Regions from separate parts of the Desulfofundulus luciae genome, predicted to be linked through region 1. Evidence: riboswitches for the same ligand, from Rfam matches in the RefSeq annotation. Region 1 holds a riboswitch; the other holds the start of a gene.
What was found. Region 1 has a riboswitch for thiamine pyrophosphate ahead of J2Z49_RS05215 (sulfide-dependent adenosine diphosphate thiazole synthase). Riboswitches for the same ligand answer to the same signal wherever they lie in the genome.
Positions count from the first base shown of each region.

Region 2: it holds a riboswitch for thiamine pyrophosphate, as region 1 does, so the genes downstream of both, J2Z49_RS12335 (thiamine phosphate synthase) here and J2Z49_RS05215 (sulfide-dependent adenosine diphosphate thiazole synthase) in region 1, are expected to answer to the same signal.

Region 1 is NZ_JAUSUX010000006.1:64,940-75,408, reverse strand. Features, by position in the region: gene J2Z49_RS05225 (DNA polymerase III subunit alpha) at 1-725, opposite strand, end outside; gene J2Z49_RS05220 (Fur family transcriptional regulator) at 862-1,272, opposite strand; gene J2Z49_RS05215 (sulfide-dependent adenosine diphosphate thiazole synthase) at 1,346-2,125, opposite strand; TPP riboswitch at 2,227-2,337, opposite strand; gene J2Z49_RS05210 (sigma-54 interaction domain-containing protein) at 2,481-4,217, opposite strand; gene J2Z49_RS05205 (vWA domain-containing protein) at 4,296-5,702, opposite strand; gene J2Z49_RS05200 (AAA family ATPase) at 5,717-6,658, opposite strand; gene trmL (tRNA (uridine(34)/cytosine(34)/5-carboxymethylaminomethyluridine(34)-2'-O)-methyltransferase TrmL) at 6,781-7,242, opposite strand; gene nth (endonuclease III) at 7,355-8,044, opposite strand; gene J2Z49_RS05185 (CoA-binding protein) at 8,044-8,472, opposite strand; gene J2Z49_RS05180 (DUF4912 domain-containing protein) at 8,786-9,535, shown strand; gene J2Z49_RS05175 (glycoside hydrolase family 57 protein) at 9,553-10,469, shown strand, end outside.
Region 2 is NZ_JAUSUX010000025.1:12,059-22,527, forward strand. Features, by position in the region: gene J2Z49_RS12290 (FAD-dependent oxidoreductase) at 1-1,764, opposite strand, end outside; gene J2Z49_RS12295 (hydrogenase iron-sulfur subunit) at 1,768-2,196, opposite strand; gene J2Z49_RS12300 (sulfurtransferase TusA family protein) at 2,198-2,452, opposite strand; gene J2Z49_RS12305 (hypothetical protein) at 2,692-2,838, opposite strand; gene rimI (ribosomal protein S18-alanine N-acetyltransferase) at 2,835-3,314, opposite strand; gene tsaB (tRNA (adenosine(37)-N6)-threonylcarbamoyltransferase complex dimerization subunit type 1 TsaB) at 3,323-4,027, opposite strand; gene tsaE (tRNA (adenosine(37)-N6)-threonylcarbamoyltransferase complex ATPase subunit type 1 TsaE) at 4,008-4,490, opposite strand; gene thiL (thiamine-phosphate kinase) at 4,540-5,583, opposite strand; gene thiC (phosphomethylpyrimidine synthase ThiC) at 5,599-6,900, opposite strand; gene J2Z49_RS12335 (thiamine phosphate synthase) at 6,897-8,012, opposite strand; TPP riboswitch at 8,040-8,216, opposite strand; gene J2Z49_RS12340 (response regulator) at 8,288-8,698, opposite strand; gene J2Z49_RS12345 (amidohydrolase) at 9,001-10,158, opposite strand; gene J2Z49_RS12350 (gamma-glutamyl-gamma-aminobutyrate hydrolase family protein) at 10,165-10,469, opposite strand, start outside.

The DNA.
Region 1 (10,469 bases):
TAAAGTTCCTGGGAATCAAATTTCATCCGGGAAGGATCGTCCACACTTTTACCCGTTTGAATACAGAGCAGGATGTCCTGCATTTCGGCATGCTCTTTGTTTACGTAGTGGACGTCATTGGTCGCCACCAGGGGTATATTCATTTCCCGGTGCAGGCGCAAAAGTTCCCGGTTGACTTTGCGTTGTTCGGGAAGGCCGTGGTCCTGTAGTTCTAAAAAGAAATTCCCCCGTCCAAAAATATCCTGGTAGAGGGCGGCGGCTTCCACGGCTTTTTCCTTCTCCCCGGCCAGGAGACGGTCGGCCACCTCCCCGGCTATGCACCCGCTTAAGGCAATTAACCCTTCGCTGTAGCGGGCCAGGGCATCTTTGTCCACCCGGGGCTTGTAGTAAAAACCTTCGGTGTAGGCCAAAGATACCAGCTGCAGGAGATTGCGATACCCGGTCTGGTTTTCGGCCAGCAATACCAGGTGGTAAAGGTGGTCATCCACCCTGGGCGTGCGATCTTTCATGGTGCGGGGGGCTACGTAAACCTCGCAACCCAGGATGGGTTTAACCCCTTCTTTCTGGCAGGCCTTGTAAAAGTCCACCACTCCAAACATAACGCCATGGTCGGTAATGGCCAGGGAGTCCATACCCAGTTCCCTGGCTCTGGCCACTACTTCCTTGATCCGGGCGGCACCGTCCAGTAGACTGTATTCGGTGTGTACATGAAGGTGTATAAACATGGTCTTCCAAACACTCCTGGACAACCTAGCCTTTTTTCTATGATCCTCATTCGTTTAAGTCAGACAAAATCCTGCTCCCGGTCGTAAAGAAAAGGGGGTGGCTCTTAGCCCCCCCTTTTTAAAACTCTATGGAAGTTTACTGCTCTGCTTCGCCCGGTTGTCTTTGCCGGCAATCAGGGCAGTACCCGTAAAATTCCAGCCGGTGCCGGGTTACCTGCATGCCCGTGCGGTTTTCTACTTCTCTTTCCAGGTTGTTCAGCAGGGGTAAATCCAGATCAAATACCCGGCCACAGCTATCGCAAACAAAATGATAGTGATTATGGGGATTACCATCATAGCGGCTGAACGTGCTGCCGTAGTTAAGTTCCATGATTTCCCGGGCCTGTTTGAGGTTATTTAAATTGCGGTACACGGTGCCCAGGCTGATGTCCGGAATTTGTTTGCGGGCCTGCTCGTAAATCCAGTCTGCCGTGGGGTGAGTGTCGGTATTGCGCAGGATTTCCAGGATTAATTTTTTTTGCCTGGTCATCCGTGTGGTTTTTACCATTAACCTCACCCCTATCTAATAACAGCTACTTTTATAATTAAATATACAGCCTTTTTTTCCCCAATGTCAAGTTCTATTCTTCATCTTCACCGAGAATAAGCCTGGCCGCCCGTCTGCCTGACAGGAGCATCCCGCCGAAAATCGGTCCCATGCGATGGCCGCCGCAAACCGCGTTTGCCGCCATACCGGCCACGAGGAGCCCGGGGAAAATTTCACGTGTATTGGCTACGGTGGCCGTTTCACCCCGCGCGGCCCACATGGGCTTTTCTCCTTCCAGATTGCCGGTCCTGGTTCTTAAAACCGCCCCCATTTTTTTGACCACCATACTGGCCACCTGGGCATCATGTCCGGTGCAGTCGATGACGTATGCCGACTGTACCGTCAGGGGGTCCACGTGCAGGCGGCCCAAATCAACGGGGGTCCAGTTTATTACCAGGCCGGTTATCCGGTTGTCCCTGACCATGACGTCTTCCACGGAAATTAAGTTGTAGATCTTTGCTCCGGACCGTACCGCACCAAGGGTTAAGGCGGCAACGGCTTCCACGGAGCTGGCCGTATAATATCCTTCCTCGAATGTCCTGAAGGAGATACCAAACTCCTTGAGAAGGGGTAATGCTTCGTCCTGGACCACAATCTGGTTGAACATCATCCCCCCGCCCCACATGCCGCCGCCGACGCTGAGCTTGCGTTCAAAGAGAACCACTTTTTTGTTTGCCCGGGCCAGGTAATAGGCGGCCACCAGTCCTGCCGGACCTCCGCCCACTACGGCCACGTCTGATTCCAGCGCTTCCAGCAGTTCCTCCTGGTACCTCGTGATAATAGCCTTGGAAATAGTTACGTCTTCCAGGTGCATTTTGTAATACCACTCCTTTTTTCTTTATTTGTAGCGGTTGACTGGTGGGCATCCCGGTGGCAAATAAAAACAGCGCACCCACAAAAGGATGCGCCACAGTCAACAGCACGTACGGCTTTTCCCTTCGCGGGCATTACCCCGAGCAGGTTTAGCGGGTCAGGTGCTCACTAGCCCTTTCTCAGCCCCTAACAGGAGCTCCCCGTTGTACTTTGCCGGTTTATCAGGCGTGAAAGGCCGGGTCGTCCCGGCTTAAAGGTAACCCTTGCCTTTTAAGCCATTTTAAATACGGCCGCCTGAAATTGCTACTTCGATATTTCCGGCCGGTTATCCTCCTTTTTATGGGGTAAAAATTTTTTTATCCCCTGATGCCGTACTGTTTCATCTTCTTATACAACCAGGCCCTGGAAATACCCAGAGTTTTGGCCGCCTGCATTTTATTACCACCGGCAGTAGCCAGGGCTTCCAGGAGGGCTTCCTTTTCCACCTCCTGGAGTAATGTTGCCAGCGTGCGGTTGTGCAGGTTTCTCTTCTTGCCCTGGCTCATTTTCTGAAGGTAGGGGGGCATATGTTTAACTTCAATGGTATCTCCTTCCACCAGGTTAAAAGCCCTTTCCATTACGTTTTCCAGTTCCCGCACGTTGCCCGGCCAATCGTAGGCGCAAAGCATCTCCCAGACTTCCGGTGACACACCCCGCACCAGAAGACCAAATTCCCGGTTGAATTTCTTGATAAAATGATTGACCAGCAGGGGGAGGTCATCGAGTCTTTCCCGCAGGGGCGGGATATAAAGGGAAACTACATTTAAACGGTAATAAAGATCTTCCCGGAAGTGTCCCTGCCTGATTAATTCCTCCAGATCCCGGTTGGTAGCTGCCACCACCCGTACGTCAACGGCACGGGTCCGGGTATCTCCCAGGCGCTCAATTTCCTTTTCCTGCAGGACCCGCAATATTTTGGCCTGCATGGGCAGGGGCATATCTCCAATTTCATCGAGAAAAATTGTTCCCCCATCGGCCTGTTCGAATTTGCCGATTTGCCCGCCCTTTCTCGCCCCGGTAAAGGCGCCTTCCTGGTAACCGAAAAGCTCCGATTCTAAAAGGTTTTCCGGCACGGCAGCGCAGTTGACCTTGATGAAAGGCCCCCGGTGGCGGGGGGAGGCCGTGTGCAGGGCATGTGCTACCAGTTCTTTGCCTGTGCCGCTTTCCCCCCGGATCAGCACTGTGGAAGGTCCCTGGGCCACCCGCCGGATGGTTTCCTTGAGCCGGATCATATCCCTGCTGGCACCGATCAGGTTGTCTACGGTGTAACGCGCGGTCTGGTTGTCGTTTTGCGTTGTGGAAGGGTAGGAGAAATTTCGCCGTTGGGTACTGATCTTTTTCGCCAGGGCCAGCAACTGTTCCACATCATGGAACATTACTTTACTCACTGTGCCCACCATCTTGCCCCGGTTATAAAGGGGTACCCGCATGACTACCGTTTCCCTGCCCCGGATCCGTACCACTTCCCCATACTGTAATTTACCAATCCAGAGGATTTGGAACAACCGCCTGTCGGGAGCCACCTCACGGATGTGCCGGCCCACGGCCGTTTCGATGGTAACGCCCAGCAGTTCCGCCATGGGCTCGTTTAGCATCAGGACCCGGCCGTCATTATCGATGGCAATGTAGCCTTCGTGTGTGCTGTGAAAAATATTTTCCAGGAGGCCGTTTATTTCCTTGATTTCTTCCAGTTCCTGTGCCAGATGTTGCAACTCGGTGATTTCTTGAGCCACGCCAATGGCGCCCACAATGGTGTTATTGCGGATTATGGGTGTGCGGTTGACCACATACAGGGCATTGCCTACGACAAATTTGCGTCCGATGTGGGGTTTTCCCGTCTGCAACACCTTGGGGAGACCAGTAAAAGGAACGACCTCCCTGATGGGGCGACCCAGGGCCTTTTCTGCCGGGTAATTAAAAATCCGTTCGCTGGTGGGGTTAAAAATGATCACGCGGCCCTGATAGTCTACGGCAACGACCATATTGTGTACGGAGTTAAAAATAGATAGCTCATCCCCTAAAAAGGCGGTGCTTTCCAGTTTGTTGATCGCCAAGGTTTCACCTCCCCCACCTGTAGCCAGAACCGTTTTAATTAACTTATTTCATGATCCGGTGAATTTTTTACCGTCCTTTTACTTCAGCATTTGCCGGTGCAGGATTGCTTCCAGGTGATGCAGGGAATAGCATTCAAACATGCGTACATAAGGCAGGAAGGCATTAACGCCTGGTAAATAGGGCCATTGCTTGCTGGGAACGGGGTTGAGCCACAGGATCTCCTGGACCCGCTCCCGTAAAGAGGCCAGCTCTCGAGCGGCTTCCTGGGGGGCAACGGTCTTTGTGTCACTGACTATGATTGCCAGGGTATCGCCGGTAAGCAGGTGGCGCCAGTGGCGGTGAAAAGTTTTCAGGGCTACGTTAAAGTCGGTGGTTTTTCCCCACTGCCGGCTGGCATTAACAAGCTCGGTCATTACGGGTACAAAACCATCATCCCGCCGGAAGTAAGGGGTAACCCGTTCTAGATCCTCGGAAAAGACGAAGCTTTCGATATCTCGTACCGCACTGCTTAAACCATAGATAAACTGGAGGACAAACCGGGCATAGCGGGCCATGGAAGCGGACACGTCGCAGATGAGGAGCAGACGGGGACGGTGCCGGCGGCGGGACCGGTAGCATAATTTAAGGGGTGACCCGCCGAAGGCAATGTTCCGGCGAATCGTCCTGCGCATATCCAGTTTTTGCCGGCGGTTGCTTTTCCGGTAACGGCGGGAAAGCCGGTTGGCCAGGTGTGTGGACAGGCGCTCAAGGGCTAAGGTAAACTTTTCCAGATCGGCATCGGCAACCTGCTGCATGTCCTGGTGGAGCAGCTGATCATCCGGGTCCCGGTAAAAATCTGCGGCCACACCGGCAATTACGTCATCCATTTCCGTTTCCCCGGTCAGCTCTGCCTCCAGTTGACGCCTGGCTTCTTCCCCCTGGGTTTTCAGCAAGTAGTAGCGCCAGTAGTTGAGAGCTGATTGCATTACCCGGGCGATCAGGTGTCCCGGGTTGTTCACCGGATTGCCGTGCATCTGGCGGATAAGCTCCGTTAAACGCCTTTGTTCCCGTGCTGGCATGCGGGCAAAAGTTTGGATTTCCTCCGGGGTAAAATTTACTTCCGTGGACCAGGGAGAAAGGGCCTGGTTTAATTTTTCCCGGGCATCTGCCAGACGCTGCCGTTCCTCTTCCTCCAGCTGTTTTCTTAACATGCGCCGCCGCTTTTTTTCCTCCGGGGGGACAAAGAAGCGATCAAAGGCCAGGTTAAAAATTTGCCTGTCGGAGGCGTTTTTTACCAGCACCGCCCCCAGGGCAGCCTTGACCTGTTCCCTGGACATAAGGTCAACCAGCGCCAGGGCCTGGTAAGCATCCAGGGCTTCGGCCATGCTTACCCGGATCCCCAGGTGGCGCAGGATATGGGTGAAGCGTACCAGGTTATGGTGCAGGGTATTTTCGCCCTGCCCTTCTACCCGGGTCACTGCCCGGGTGACCGGATCAATTTCCATGTGTGCTCCCCCCGCTAACGGTGATGGTGGCCGCAATGACAGGTGGCCCCGGCAGGGCCGGGCGAATCATCCTTTACCCCCCGGATCTGCTCTACCAGTCCGCTTAATCCCACCTCCCTTTTTAACGTTTCCTGGTCATCACGGTTTTTCAGGAAAAGGCTCAGGGTTTGCCCGAGGATTTCCGGCGTCAGGGCATCGGCATGCAGGGCTACCAGGGCCCGGGTCCAGTCCAGGGTTTCGGCAATGGACGGTTTCTTTTTCAACTTCAGGCGGGACCTGATGAAGTGTACCGCCCGGACCACCTGGCGCACCAGTTCCTCCCGGGCCTGGGGCACTTTGACCTGCAAAATGCGCACTTCCTTTTCCACCGTAGGATAATCAATGTACAAATAGACGCACCGGCGTTTTAACCCGTCGGATAATTCCCTTTCACCATTGCTGGTTAAAACTACCGCCGGGATTTGCTTCGCTTTGAGTGTGCCCAGTTCGGGAATGGATACCTGAAAATCGGACAGCAGCTCAAATAAAAAGGCCTCGAATTCCGGGTCGGTTTTATCAATTTCATCAATTAACAAAACAACTCGTTTTTCGGCCCGGATGGCCTTTAAAAGCGGTCTTTCCAGCAAATATTCCACATCGAAAAGATCCTTTTCCAGGGCGGCAGGATCGCAACTGCCTCTGGCGATTTCGATCTTTAGCAACTGCCGCTGGTAGTTCCATTCGTAAAGGGCCCGGTTTTCGTCCAGCCCCTCGTAACACTGCAGGCGAATCAGCTCCGTATTCAAAGCCCCGGCCAGGGCTTTGGCCACCTCAGTTTTGCCTACCCCGGGGGCCCCCTCCACCAGCAGGGGCTTGGCCAGTTTTAAGGACAGGTAGAGGGTAATCACCAGGTCCTGATCACAAATGTAGCCCTGGGTTTCCAGTTTTTGTTGTAGCTGTTCGACGGTCAGCTCCATGGATTTCTCCTTTCCCGGTATTACCCCTGGTAACAAGTGCAAACAGCCGAGTGTAAACAATAGTATTCGTTCTGACGGCACCGAAATCCTTCAATAATTTTTTGAAATTACATAAGTTTGTGTTAACGTAACCCTGGAAAGCCCTGCTGGCGCAAGGCCTCGTACAGAACCAGGGCTACGGAGTTGGCCAGGTTTAGAGAGCGGGTAGTGCCCTCCCGCATGGGAATGCGCAGGGTATAGTCCCGGTTGGCGGACAGCAGTTCCGCAGGCAGTCCCTGCGTTTCCTTGCCGAAGACCAGAAAGTCATCCGCTCCATATCTGACCTCATTATATAAATGTATGCCCCGGGTGCTGAAGAAATAAAAACGGTGTTGGGGATACAGGTGGCGTACTTCTTCAAAGGAATCGTGGTAGTGTATTTCCACCAGATGCCAGTAGTCCAGGCCCGCCCGTTTAAGATGCTTATCATCGGTGGAGAAGCCCAGGGGGCGAACCAGGTGGAGAATGCTGCCGGTGGCCGCACAGGTGCGGGCAATATTGCCGGTGTTGGCAGGAATTTCTGGTTCAACCAGAACAATGTGCACTGGGATCGACTCCTTTGAGTAGAAGTTCTATCCTCGTTTACCGGTATCAACGACAAGCCAGCAACATTAGATTGCAGCCTTTTGGCTCCCGCCCGAACGGGCGGGAGCTTTTTCAAGCACTTGTTAGCGGTTCTCGCCCGTCGCGGCTTGGACAAAGATGGGCCACGGGGCAGGCGTTGCACCGGGGCCGGCGGGCGGTGCAAACGGTACGGCCGTGGGCAATTAGCTGGTGGTGGGCGGCCCGGCGGGCGTGTTCCGGGATAATTGCCAGTAGTTCCTCCTCAGTTTTTTGGGGAGTCTTACCCCGGGCCAGGCCCAGGCGGTGACTGACCCGGAAGACATGCGTATCCACCGGGAGGGCGGGTCGACCGAAGGCTACATTAAGCACTACGTTGGCAGTCTTGCGACCTACTCCCGGAAGACCCTCCAGTTCCTCCAGGCTCTGGGGAACCTGGGAGTTGTATTTTTCAACCAGGATGCGGCTGGTGGCAATGATATTCCTGCTTTTATTCTTATACAATCCACAGCCCTTGATTTCCCGGGCCAACTCCTCGGGTTTTAGCCGGGCAAAGTCCCGGGGTTCCCGGTAGCGTTTAAATAACCGTTCAGTAATCTTATTGACCTGCCGGTCCGTGGTTTGAGCTGAAAGCATGGCCGCCACCAGCAGCTGGAAGGGAGTCCCAAAGCACAGTGCTGTTCCGGCGTCGGGGTAGGTTTTGGATAATATGGCCAGGATTTCACTGGCCCGGGCAGCCCGGTCCTGCTCTTCCTGCGGTTGGGTTGTCCCGTGCAGGGCCGGCATTAGCAGTTGCCGCCTCCCAGCAGCCGCCGGTGCTCCACCATCAGACAACGGTCCATAACCACTGTCAGGCCACGGGCCCGTGCCTTTTCAGCCGCTTCCTGATGCACCACTCCCAGTTGCAACCAGATGGTCGGCCGGAAGTTAAGCTTTAGTACGGCTTCGATAATCGCCGGGACTTCCTCTGCACGCCTGAAAACATTAACTATGTCCACGGGATGGGGTATAGCACTGAGCTCCGGGTAGGCCCTTTCACCCAGGGCCTCCTGGAGCATGGGGTTGACCGGGATAATATCATAGCCCTGTTCTTTCATGTAACGGGCCACCCGGTAACTATCCCGTTCCGGTTTATCGGATAAACCTACCACGGCAATGCACCGGCTTTTACTTAATATTTCCCTTAAAACGGCATCGTCTGGGTTTTGAAACAACATGACCACCTCTTTGTAAAAAACTTATTTTTATCTTAATCCCTTTATTTTTTCAAGACAACCCGTACGTGATGAAACGGGGATCGCGATTGCTCCCGGTCATATACACCCACACTATATGGGTGTCTCCCGCTAGAAGCTGTGAAAGCAAATCTACCTGATTTTTCTAAATAAGTTAATTTATGCCGGCTGGACTCATTTTTCGTTCATAAATCCCGGCACCGGGGCAATAATAAAAAAAGCTTTTTAACACTTCTTAAATTATCTCACCCCGAAACTGGTGTTATTTATATTTTTTAAAGGAGGGTATTCCATGAGCGCGATAGTTCCGCTTCTTTTCGGGATCGCCCTGGTGGTCCTGTTTCTGGTTATTTTTTTATGGCCTTCCCGGCGCCGGGCACCCCGGCCGGTGCCCGCGGAAAAAGTTATCCCCCCCCTTTTTACCGAGGAAGTCGCGGAAGAACTGGCCTTGCCTGCTCCGCAGGCCGAACCATCCCCACCGCCGGTTCCCGAACTGCCCTGTCGCTACGGGGTGGATCGTCTGGTGCTTCTGGTCCGGGATCCTTACTGGCTCTACGCATACTGGGAAATAACCGCCACCCGGCAGGAAGAGTTTAATGCCACTTACGGGCCCCGGGCGTGGAATACTACCCGCCCGGTTTTAAGGGTTTACGATGTTACAGGGGTAACTTTTAACGGGTACAATGCCAACAGCTATATGGATATCAACGTCCAGGAAGGGGTGGATAACTGGCATATCCCCGTGGGCCAGCCCAACCGTTCCTTTTGTGTCGACCTGGGCCGCATGTTTCCCGATGGCCGTTTTGTCACCCTTTTGCGGTCCAATGTGGTCACTACCCCCAGGTCAGGCCTTTCGGAATGCCTGGATGAAGAATGGATGTGGATTGAGGGAGTATATCGCTCCTATCAATTCCAGTTTGGTGTCAGTTCACCCATACTAATCCAGGAGGTAGCCGGCCGGGCGGCCGTGGTTCCCCTGGGGATCAGTTCTCCCGGTTTTGGACCGCCGGTAGCAGGCCCCAAAGTAGAGGTTAAAGAGTAAGGGAGGAGCTGGCTAAAGTGGCCAAAGGATACCTGGCGCTGGTGTTGCACGCCCATCTACCCTATGTACGCCATCCAGAGCATGAGCATTTTTTAGAAGAAAGATGGCTTTACGAGGCCATTACCGAAACCTATATCCCCCTTTTGCATGTCTTTGAACGCCTGGTGGCCGACGGCATCCCTTTCCGCCTTACCGTTTCCCTGTCGCCACCCCTGGTATCCATGCTTACCGATCCCCTGTTGCAGGAGCGCTATTCCCGCCATTTGGGACAATTAATGGAACTGGCCGATAAGGAAGTGGAGCGTACGCAAAACAGCCCCTTCCACGAAACGGCCCTGATGTACCAGGGGCTATTCCGGGAGATTGCCCATACCTACCACCACACTTACGGGCGCAACCTGATCCAGGGGTTCAGGCGTTTTCAGGATTTAGGTCGCCTGGAGATTATCACCTGTGCGGCCACCCACGGGTACCTGCCCCTGCTTATGGTCAATCCCGAGGCGGTGCGGGCACAAATTGCCGTGGCCGTAGATCTGCACCGCCGGCATTTTGGCGTGCCCCCCCGGGGACTCTGGTTGCCTGAATGTGCCTACGGGCCGGGTATTGATCAGATTCTCAAAGAGTTCGGTATTCGCTTTTTCTTTACCGATACCCACGGGGTCTTATTTGCCTCCCACCGGCCCCGCTACGGGGTGTTTGCCCCTATTTACTGTCCTTCGGGGGTGGCCGTCTTTGGCCGGGATGTGGAGTCTTCCAAGCAGGTGTGGAGTGCCCAGGAAGGTTACCCCGGGGATTTTGATTACCGGGAGTTTTACCGGGATATTGGTTTCGACCTGGACTATGATTACATCAAGCCGTATATCCACCCCGACGGCATCCGCGTGCACACCGGAATTAAATATTACCGCATCACCGGGCGGACAAACCATAAAGA
Region 2 (10,469 bases), on a different contig from region 1:
CTCCACCGGGAGAAGGGTCCGGTAGCTTTGCTGCCTGGCCATAACCTTTTCCTTATTCACAACCGGCGTCCTGTAATCAAAATCTGCCCCTTTGAGCTCTTCCCCTTTTAAATAGCGGTCGATGAAGAAAGCCGCCCGTCTACCCTGGGCGACGGCGTTGACAATCATGGAGGGCCCGGTGACCACGTCTCCCCCGGCAAAGACATAAGGCACCGTGGTCTGCAAGGTTTCCGGGTCAACACTGATGGTATGGTTATCGTTAATTTGCAAAAGCTTTTGAAAAGCTTTTGTCTCGGGCTCAAGGCCGACGGCAGTTATGACCATGTCGGCCGCAATTCTGTATTCGGAACCTTCAACCGGTTTCGACTTTCTCCTCCCGCCGGCATCCGGTTCACCCAGCTCCATCTTCATACTTTCAACTGCGGTTAGTATTCCATCCCGGCCGATAAACTTTTTGGGCACGCTTAAGTATTGAAATTCTACTCCTTCCCGTTCAGCCGCCGTAATTTCCCGGTCATGGGCGGGCATCTCGGCCCTGCTTCGCCGGTACTGCACGATCACCCTTTTAGCGCCCAGCCTCACGGCCACCCTGGCCGCATCTATGGCCACATTGCCGCCGCCCACCACGACAACCGTCCTGTCCTTGAGGGAGATCTTCCGGTCCAGGTTCACCTGCTGCAGGAAATCCAGGGCGCTGACCACACCGTCCAGGTCTTCGCCCTCAACTCCCATCTTTTTAGCGCCCGGCGTACCGGTGGCCACGAATATGGCGTCAAAGCCGCTATTTTTCAGCTCCTCCAGGTCTTCCACCTTCACCCCTGTTTTGATCTCCACCCCCAGGGCCGTTACATTTTTGATATCCCTGTCCACCACGTGTTTGGGGAGCCTGAAGGAAGGTATGGCCGTGCGCAGCATGCCGCCGGGCTGCGCCCGGGCTTCAAAAATGGTCACCCGGTAGCCTTTCCTGGCCAGGAAGAAGGCGGCGGTAAGGCCGGCCGGCCCCGCTCCCACAACGGCGACCTTTTTGTCCTTAAGTTCATCTGGAGGGCTGGACGCGGGCTCGGAGTGCTCCCGGTAATAGCGGTCGGCAATAAAACGTTTAATTCTCCTGATGGGCAGGGGCCCCTCAAGGCCGCCCCTGGTACACTCGCCTTCGCAGGGTGCATAGCAGGCCCTGCCCAGGCTGCCCACCAGGGGCGTGCTTTCCAGTACCAGGTCAAAGGCTTCCCGGTATTTCCCACCCCTGACCAGGGCGATGTAACCATGGGCTTTTATGCCCGCCGGGCAGGTGAAGGAACAGGGGGATGTACCTTCCCGCTCAATAACGGCCTTTTTCGGAACGGCCTGGGGGAAGGGGATATAAGCGGCCCTCCTGGCCACCATATCGAAGTTGAATTGATCCGGAACCGCTACGTTACAGTTCATTTCACACTGCCGGCAGCCGGTGCACAGGGTGTGGTTAATAAAGGTGGGCTTTTGGCGGACCTTCACGTTAAACCTGCCGTTTGGGAGCCTCCTGATCTCCTCCACTTCGGAATAAATCATTACCTCAATATTGGGGTGATGCACTGTGGCGGCCATTTTGGGCGTGGAGATGCAACTGGCACAATCAAGGGTTGGGAATACCTTGCTCAACAGAATCATTTTACCGCCAACACTGGCTTCCTTTTCCACCAGCAGGACCTTGTATCCCATGTCCCCCAGTTTGAGGGCTGACTCCATACCCCCAATCCCGCTGCCGATCACGAGAACATCGTAGCTCATGCTTTATCCCTTCCTGGCGGGTCCGAGCTTCTTCAAAGACTCGGAAAATTCTTTCATATGGCTGGTGAACGGCCCGGCGCAGACCGAGCAAATGGCCGACATTCTCACCCGTTGGGGCTCATACCCTTTCCGGCCGAGAAGCTCCTGTGCCTTTTGCACGATATCAGACGTCCTTTCCGCACAGTCCGGAAGATAGGCGCATTCTTCCCCGTCGGCGGCCAAAAAAACTCCGTCAAAACCTTTTTCCACCGCGTATAAAATCCACTCGGGCTTGATGCCGCTGGTGCAGGGCATGCTGATGACCATAACCGAAGGCGGGTAGTGCATGTGGGAACTGCCGGCGAGGTCGATGCCCGGGTCGGAAATGTTGTTTGTGGAAAAGACGAGGATCTTCGGGGAAAAATCTTTGCCTGTGTTAGCCTGCCCGGGCATATTACTTCATCCTCTTTACGTAGAGCTTCCAGTAACCGGCTTCTTCAAGCACACCGAGAAACTCGTGTCCCATTTTCTTGGCCCAGGCCGGAATATCTTTTTGGGATCCGGAGTCAGTGGCCAGAATCTCCATAATTTCTCCCACCTTAACATCCGCTATGGCCTTTTTTGCCGCCATAATCGGTCCGGGGCAGGAAACCCCCCTTGCGTCCACAACTTTGCTGGCCTTAATGTTTTTCAGCTCCCCAGTGGTCATAAAACCTCCGCCTCCTTAAATTTGGGATGAGATTTTCATACGTGCATCCTTTCTACCCATACCAGTATATGAAAGTACCAATACCAGTAGGGGTATTAATTGAGTATAAATTAACACCTTTTTAACACGGTTGTCAAGACTTATCTTTTCACAAATGTTACCGGTCTTACAGACGCTTTTCAGGCCATTTTGTTCCAACGGGTTAACCACGGGTTGACCACCCGCTGCTGTCAGCAACCTCACCCCCCGCCCCCGGCCAGTAAAAATGCGGCCAGACCGGCAACCACCAGCCCAATGGTCCAGCCCGCGGGTAAATTGGCCAGCAACCCCACCATGGCCACCCCGAGGCCGGCCAGACGGATCAGCAAGCGCACATTACGGTTCATCCAGTACCACCTCCTTTAAAGCCGTCAAGGGGGTCCTTCCACATGATCACGGCGTCCTCGTTGGTGTCGGTGTAATATCCCCGGCGCCGGCCCCGTTCCACGAAACCCAGGGATGTATAAAGGTGCCGGGCCACGTGGTTGGAAGTGCGCACCTCAAGGGTCATACGGCTGGCTCCCAGCGTGACCGCCCGGCGCATGAGTTCCTGCATCAGTTTCCGTCCGATATGGCGCCGGCGGTACTGGGGATGCACGGCCACATTGGTCACGTGGGCCTCATCCAGAACCAGCCACATCCCGGCATAGCCGACCACCTTTTGACCCGCCAGAACAACGATGTATACGGCAAACTCGTTTTGCAACAATTCATATGTAAAGGCATGGCGGGACCATGGAGTGGTAAAAGATGCCTGCTCAATGGCCAGTACCTCATCCAGATGATCGCAGGACATTTCGGCAAAAGTCAGTTCCATAGGCATGCACCGGCTTACCCTTTTTGTTTTTGGAGCCATTTCACTTCCGCTTCGGATAACCGGATGTAGTTGGGCAACAGTTCAAGGGGATCCTTTCCTTCCCCGGCCATCAGCAGCCGGTAACCCAGCTCGGCCACCGGGGCACCCCGGGGCCAGCGGGCACTACCCGGGGCAAAGAAAACTCTCTTGCCCAGTTGTTTTTTAAAGAATTCGCCGTAAATGGGCACCCCGTCGCCCGACAGGGTAACCGGGAGTTCCAGGGGTTCAAGACGCCGCACCAGTTCCCCGGGCCGGACCGCCATAGGGCCTTCCAGGCGTTCCAGTTTCCCCTCGACCGTTCGATATACCGCCGCATAGACCTCATCTTTCCGGGCGTTAAGAATAGGGCAAATTAACCCGCCCTGGCCGGTTAAAGGATACGCCAGGGCGTCCAGGGTGCTGATACCCACAATGGGTAATTCCCATACCTGGGCCAGGGTTTTGGCCGTAGCCATGCCGATGCGCAGGCCGGTAAAAGAACCGGGCCCCGATGAAACGGCGATGCCGCCCAGATCCTCCCGGGTAACCCGGGCGTCTTCCAGCACGGCTTTAATCATGGGCAGGAGGTTCACCGAGTGGGTGCGCAGGTTGTTAACCATCCGCTCGGCCAGCACCCTTTCCCCCTGGACCACGGCCACTGCAGCCACCGGCGTGGCGGCCTCAATACCCAGCACGAACAAGGGCGCTCAGCTCCTCTACCAGTTCTTCATAGCGCTTTCCCCGGGGGGTTAAAAGAATTTCCCGTAATTCCGGCTCCCCTGGGAATCCCTTAAGGTAAATGTCCAGCCGTTCGGAAGGCAAAACCTCTTCAACCCGCCCGGCCCACTCCACCAGGGTCACGCCCGCACCATAGAAGTATTCTTCATAGCCCAGGTCGGCCATATCCCCGGGCCCGTCCAAACGGTAGACATCCATATGGTAGAGGGGCAGCCGGCCGGAGTATTCGTTAATTAAAGTAAAAGTGGGGCTGGTCACCGGCCCGGTGATCCCCAGGCCCCGGGCGATGCCCCGGGCCAGCACCGTCTTCCCTGCACCCAGATCACCGTGCAGGCACAGGACATCCCCGGGAAGTAAGACGGAGGCCAAAAGGCGGCCAAATTCTTCAGTTTCCCCGGCAGAACGGGTTCGCCATACCAAAGCCATGAAACCACCTTTTTCATATTCTACCATGCAAAAAAGAAGCCTGCCAGTATTATAACCGATGGGCAGGCCGGGGCAAAACTCTTTGTGAAGAGGCAAAGTGATCATAGCCGCGGGCCTCCAGGGGGATGCAACGGCCGCCGGCCAGTTCCAAAACCATTCCCTTTTCCGCCGGGATAATCTCACCAATGCACCGGCATTCCTCGCCGGCCGCGGCAAGCCTTTCCTCCACACCCCTGGCTTTACCGGGTGGAACGGTAAAGACCAGCTCAAAATCCTCCCCCCCGGAAAAGGCCCAATCCAGGGGATTGTGATTGGCCATGGCGGCCACCGTCCTTACCCGGTAATCCACGGGAATATCCCCCGCCCGCACCCGGCAGCCCACACCGCTGGCCCGGCAGATTTCCCGCAGCTCTGCGGCCAGGCCATCGCTGACGTCATCCATGGCCGTAACCCCGGCGCTGGATAAAATCCGCCCGGCCCGCAATCTCGCCCGGGGCTCCAGGTGAGCCCGCTTAAGGAAAGCTGCCATCCCGGGGTCAATAGTTAAATCCGGGTGCTGGCACAGGTACAGCCCGGCTGCGGATTTACCCAGACTGCCAGTTACGTAGATCAAGTCCCCCACCCTGGCCCCGCTGCGGTAGACCGCCCGGCCTTTTTCCACGAACCCCAGCAGGGCCAGGTTTATTACCAGCCGCTCCGGGCTCATCACCGTGTCTCCACCCACGATATTGAGGCCATATTCCCCGGCAGCCCGCCTGATACCCTGGTACAGTTCTTCTACTTCCTCCACAGACAGGCGGGTAGGCAGGCCCAGGGAAACCACGCCGTGGGCGGGCCAGCCGCCCATGGCCGCAATATCGCTCACATTAACCGCCACAGTCTTGATGCCTACCTGGGCGGGGGTAGCATAATCCAGCGAAAAGTGGACCCCTTCCACCAGCATGTCGGTGGTAAACAACAGCCACCAGGGGCCTTCCAGGTTTAAAACCGCCGCGTCATCCCCTATGCCCTGCACCACCTCTCCCGGCCGGTTGATCAAATCCCGGGACAAACGGTCTATGAGGCCGAACTCGCCCAGATCGCTGAGCTTCAAGACTCTACCATCCCCTTAGCACTCTTCCACCCTTTCCGCGCCCAGGTACCTGGCCACAATCTCCATGGCACAGAAGTCGCCGCACATGGTGCAGGCTCTGGTTCCGGCGGGATTGCGCTTCTCACGATATGCCCGGGCTTTTTCCGGGTCAATGGCCAGATTAATCTGGGCCTCCCAGTCCAGGGCCTTGCGGGCCCGGGCCATAGCCAGGTCCCATTCCCGGGCTCCCGGCACACCCTTGACCAGGTCCGCCGCGTGGGCGGCAATGCGGGACGCCACCACCCCTTCCTTTACATCATCTATGGTGGGCAGTCCCAGGTGTTCAGAAGGGGTTACATAACATAAGAAGTCCGCCCCGGCCATGGCGGCCACCGCTCCCCCAATGGCGGCGGTAATGTGATCGTAGCCGGGGGCAACGTCGGTAACCAGCGGGCCCAGGACGTAAAAGGGGGCCCCGTTGCACAATGTCTTTTGCACCTGCACATTGGCGGCCACCTGGTCCAGGGGAACATGCCCTGGCCCTTCCACCATGGCCTGCACCCCCGCGGCCCGCGCCCGGTCCACCAGTTCGCCCAGTACAATTAACTCCTGGATCTGGGCCCGGTCGGTGGCATCGGCCAGGCATCCCGGCCGCAGGCCGTCCCCCAGGCTCAAGGTGACGTCGTAACGCAGGCATATTTCCAGCAGCCGGTCAAACTGTTCATAAAGGGGATTCTCCCGGCCGTTGTGCAGCATCCACCCGGCCAGGAAAGAACCGCCCCGGCTGACAATATCGGTAACGCGCCCCTGCCTTTGCAGGCGCCCAATGATTTCCATGGTGACCCCGCAGTGCACGGTCATGAAGTCCACCCCATCGGCGGCCTGCTTTTCAATCACGGCAAAAAGGTCGTCGGCCGTCATCTTCACAATACTACCCCGTTTTTCCCTGGCTTCCACTGCCGCCTGGTAAATGGGCACGGTACCCACCGGTACGGAACTCCTGGCAATAATCGCCCGGCGGCAGCCGTCCAGGTCTCCTCCGGTAGAAAGGTCCATCACCGCATCGGCCCCGGCCTTTAAGGCGGTTTCCAGTTTGACTAATTCGTCCTCGATACTGGCAAAAGCGGTGGATGTGCCCAGGTTGGCATTGATTTTGGTCCGCAATCCCTCTCCGATGCCACAGGGATCCAGGCCGACGTGGTTTTTATTGGCCGGAATAACCACCGTACCGGCAGCTACTTTCCTTAAAATTTCTTCCACCGGCACTCTTTCTCTGTCAGCTACCCGGCGCATGGCCGCCGTTACTTCCCCTGCCCGGGCTGCTAAAAGTTGAGTCATGGCAAATACCTCCTTGCTTTTTCGATCCGGGAACGCAGTTCGCGGGCAGCGCCGGATACATCTTCTGCCGCCACCACTGCCGTGATCACTGCCACCCCGTCAGCCCCGGCAGCAATCACCTCTTCTACGTTGTATGCCTTGATGCCCCCAATGGCCACTTTGGGTATGCTTACCACCGACGCCACCTGCCGCACCAGGTCTACACCCACCGGGGCCTGGACATCATCCTTGGTATGGGTTTCAAAGACGGGACCTACACCGATATAGTCGGCGCCCTGCCGCTGGGCCTCCAGGGCCTGCTCCACACTGTGGGTGGAGATGCCGATAATTTTGCCGGGGCCGAGAATGCGCCGGGCCATGCCGATGGGCAGATCATCCTGGCCTAAATGCACACCGTCAGCCTCCACTGCCAGGGCTACATCTACCCGGTCGTTGACAATAAAGGTTACCCCCTTCTCCCGGGTCAGGCGGCGCAGTTGGTGTCCGGCGTCAATCAGCTGGCGGGCCGTAAAGGCCTTTTCCCGCAACTGCAAAACCGTTGCTCCCCCGGCAATGGCTGCCCGGGCCACTTCCACCACCGGCCGGCCCCGGCTGAACTTATCCCCCGTAATTACGTAGAGGCTGTAATCAACTCTGCAGCCTCCCGGTTTACAAGAAGGAGCTTCACCCGCGTCCAGCTGCACCAGGCGGCTCACCATTTCCCTTTCCACCAGATAAGCGGCATAGCGGATCTCCTTAAAGGGAGCGGTTACCGGCAAAAGACGGGCATACTCCTCCAGCACCCGGGCAGCTTCCTGCACCCGTTTAAAGTTAGCCATAACCAGTTGTAGAAGATTGGTTATTTCCTCTCCCGTGGCCGGGGGAGCAGGGGCGGCCACGTCACCCTCCACATCCCGGGACTGCACCAGAACCGTCCCCCGCCCGGGAAAACTTTCCTGCAATATACCCAGGCGGTGCCGTATATCCCTTATGCGCATGGTCATCCCGGCATCGTCAAGAACAAAACGGGCCACTTCTTCCACCACCCGCAGCCCTTCCCGGGCGCGGTTAAAATTGGCATCCAGGACCCGGTAAAGATCTCCCATGGAACCACCCCCATAAAAAATACCCATCCACCTGATAAGGAGATGGGTATAGTACGCTGCCGGCCACCCATTTCCCTACGCTGGTATGATCCAGATCAGGTTCAAAGGGTAAAGCGAAAAAACGCTTTTCTCAGCCCGGCACCGCGTCACGCAAACAAGAGAACCATGGCTCGTCATGCCAGCTTAAAACCAGCTGTGACTTACCAGTACCGGGCACCCCCATGGGTATAAAACCTTTTCACTTGTATATTTGTATATTGTATAACTGTTCGTCAACAAAAAAATTTTTCCTGCTTTAAATTTTAAATTACGTAACTTTCACCCCAAAAACAGTTCTGTCTTCGATTCCAGGTCAAATCCTGGATCAATGCCTTAACCTTTTCAATGTCAAAGGGTTTGGCCATGCAGCATAGGGCTCCGTTTTTCAGGGCCTGCTCCCTGGTCTGTTCGGAAATGTAGGCGGTCATGATGATAACAATGGTATCCGGGGCAATCCTTCTAATGCGCTTCAGGGCTTCCAGGCCGTCCATTAAAGGCATCCTCACATCCATAAAAATGATCTGCGGGTGAATCTGGCGCACCTTCTCAATGGCCACCAGCCCGTTCTCCGCGGTATGCACCCGGTGACCGAATTCCCTGACAAGTATCTCCAGCAGGTAACGCACCCCGGGTTGGTCATCAACTATTAAAACATCAAGAGTCTCCCTTCTCACACATTGCACCTCCGACATATTGTGACATGAATTTACATCGAAGTTTAATCTTTCCGTTTCTGTTGACTTACATGTTCGACACCAATTCACTTAATCCTGCCAGGTTATCCGTAAATTCCATTGAAAAATATTTAATTTCACCGATATAATTTAATATTTTAATAATTCTGTCAACTATCTCAAAAAACCCGACTTTAGTGATATAGTTCATCATTTCTTCATCAATTTTCTCTCATTTCGTAACCAAGCATATTTTCATTATTTTACTTCTTTTAGGCAGCACATTAACTGCTAATATAATTTCAAGACCTGTGAACCAGCCGCCCATCAATATACGTTTTAATCACCCGGGTGCGGGGATCAAAGGGATGGCCGTTTAACACGATCATATCGGCATCCTTACCCGGCTCCAGGCTACCCAACCGGTTTTCCAGGCCCAGTATCCTGGCCGCATCCAGGGTAATGGCCCGCAGGGCCCTTTCCTCCGGCAGCCCGCCCCGGACGGCCAGGGCGGCGGACAGGGCCAGATACTGAATGGGGACCACCGGGTGATCGGTCATGATGGCAAAAGTAACACCCGCCTCGGCCAGGGCCCGGGGAGTTTGCAGGGAAATCCCTTTCAGCTCTACCTTGGCCCGGTTGGTAATCATCGGCCCCACCACGGCCATCACCCCATGGGCCGCCAGCTCCTGCGCCACCAGGTAGCCTTCGGTGCAATGCTCCACTACCAGCAAAAGATTGAATTCCCGGGCAATGCGCAGGGCGGTCATAATGTCATCGGCCCGGTGAGCATGCACTCTTAATGGAATTTCCCGCCGCAACACCCGTACCAGCGACTCCATTTTTAGATCCCGGTCGGGACGTTCACCCCGCCCGGCCGCCGCCGCTTCCAGTTTGCGCTGGTATTCCTGGGCTTTAGCCAGCGCCTCCCTTAAGAGGGCCGCCGAAGCCATACGGGTGGCAGGCATTTTTTTCTCGCGCCCGTAAGTGCGCTTGGGATTCTCACCAAGGGCGGCTTTTAAGCCCACCGGGGACCGAAGCGCCATCCGGTCGACCACCTGGCCGGCGGTTTTGAGGGCCACCATCTCCCCACCGATGATATTGGCGCTGCCGGGACCGGTGGCCACGGTGGTCACTCCCCCGGCTCGGGCATCTTCAAAGCCCAAATCTGCAGGGTAGACGGCATCGATGGCCCGCAGGTGAGGGGTAACCGGATCGGTATATTCATTGGTATCATCCCCCTCCTCCCGGTAAATCTCCTCGGCCACGCCCACATGGCAGTGGGCATCGATAAACCCGGGCATTACCACGCAGCCGGTAGCATCGTCCACCTCAACCCCTGCCGGAACCCCGTTTAAAGGGCCTACGGCGACAATTTTACCCCGCTCTACAAGCACCATGCCCGGTTCATATACTTGTCCGGTCATGGTAATCACTTTTCCACCGGTTATGGCCAGCATATTTGCTCATCTCCCCTTCTGCCCTTTGTACTCCCGGCCGGCGTCCACCAGGGCCGCAAAGATACCTAAAAAGCGCCCGTCCCGCTCCCACATGGTTTCGGGATGCCACTGCACCCCCAGGGCAAAACCCCGGGCGGTGCTTTCTATGGCTTCGATAATACCATCCACGGACCGGGCAGAAACAATAAAACCCGGAGCAGGCCGCCGTACCGCCTGGTGGTGAAAGCTGTTCACCCGCACAACCCCTGCACCAAATATAGCGGCCAGGCGGGTGTTTTCCTCCACCATAATCCCGTGGGTGGCGCACCAGC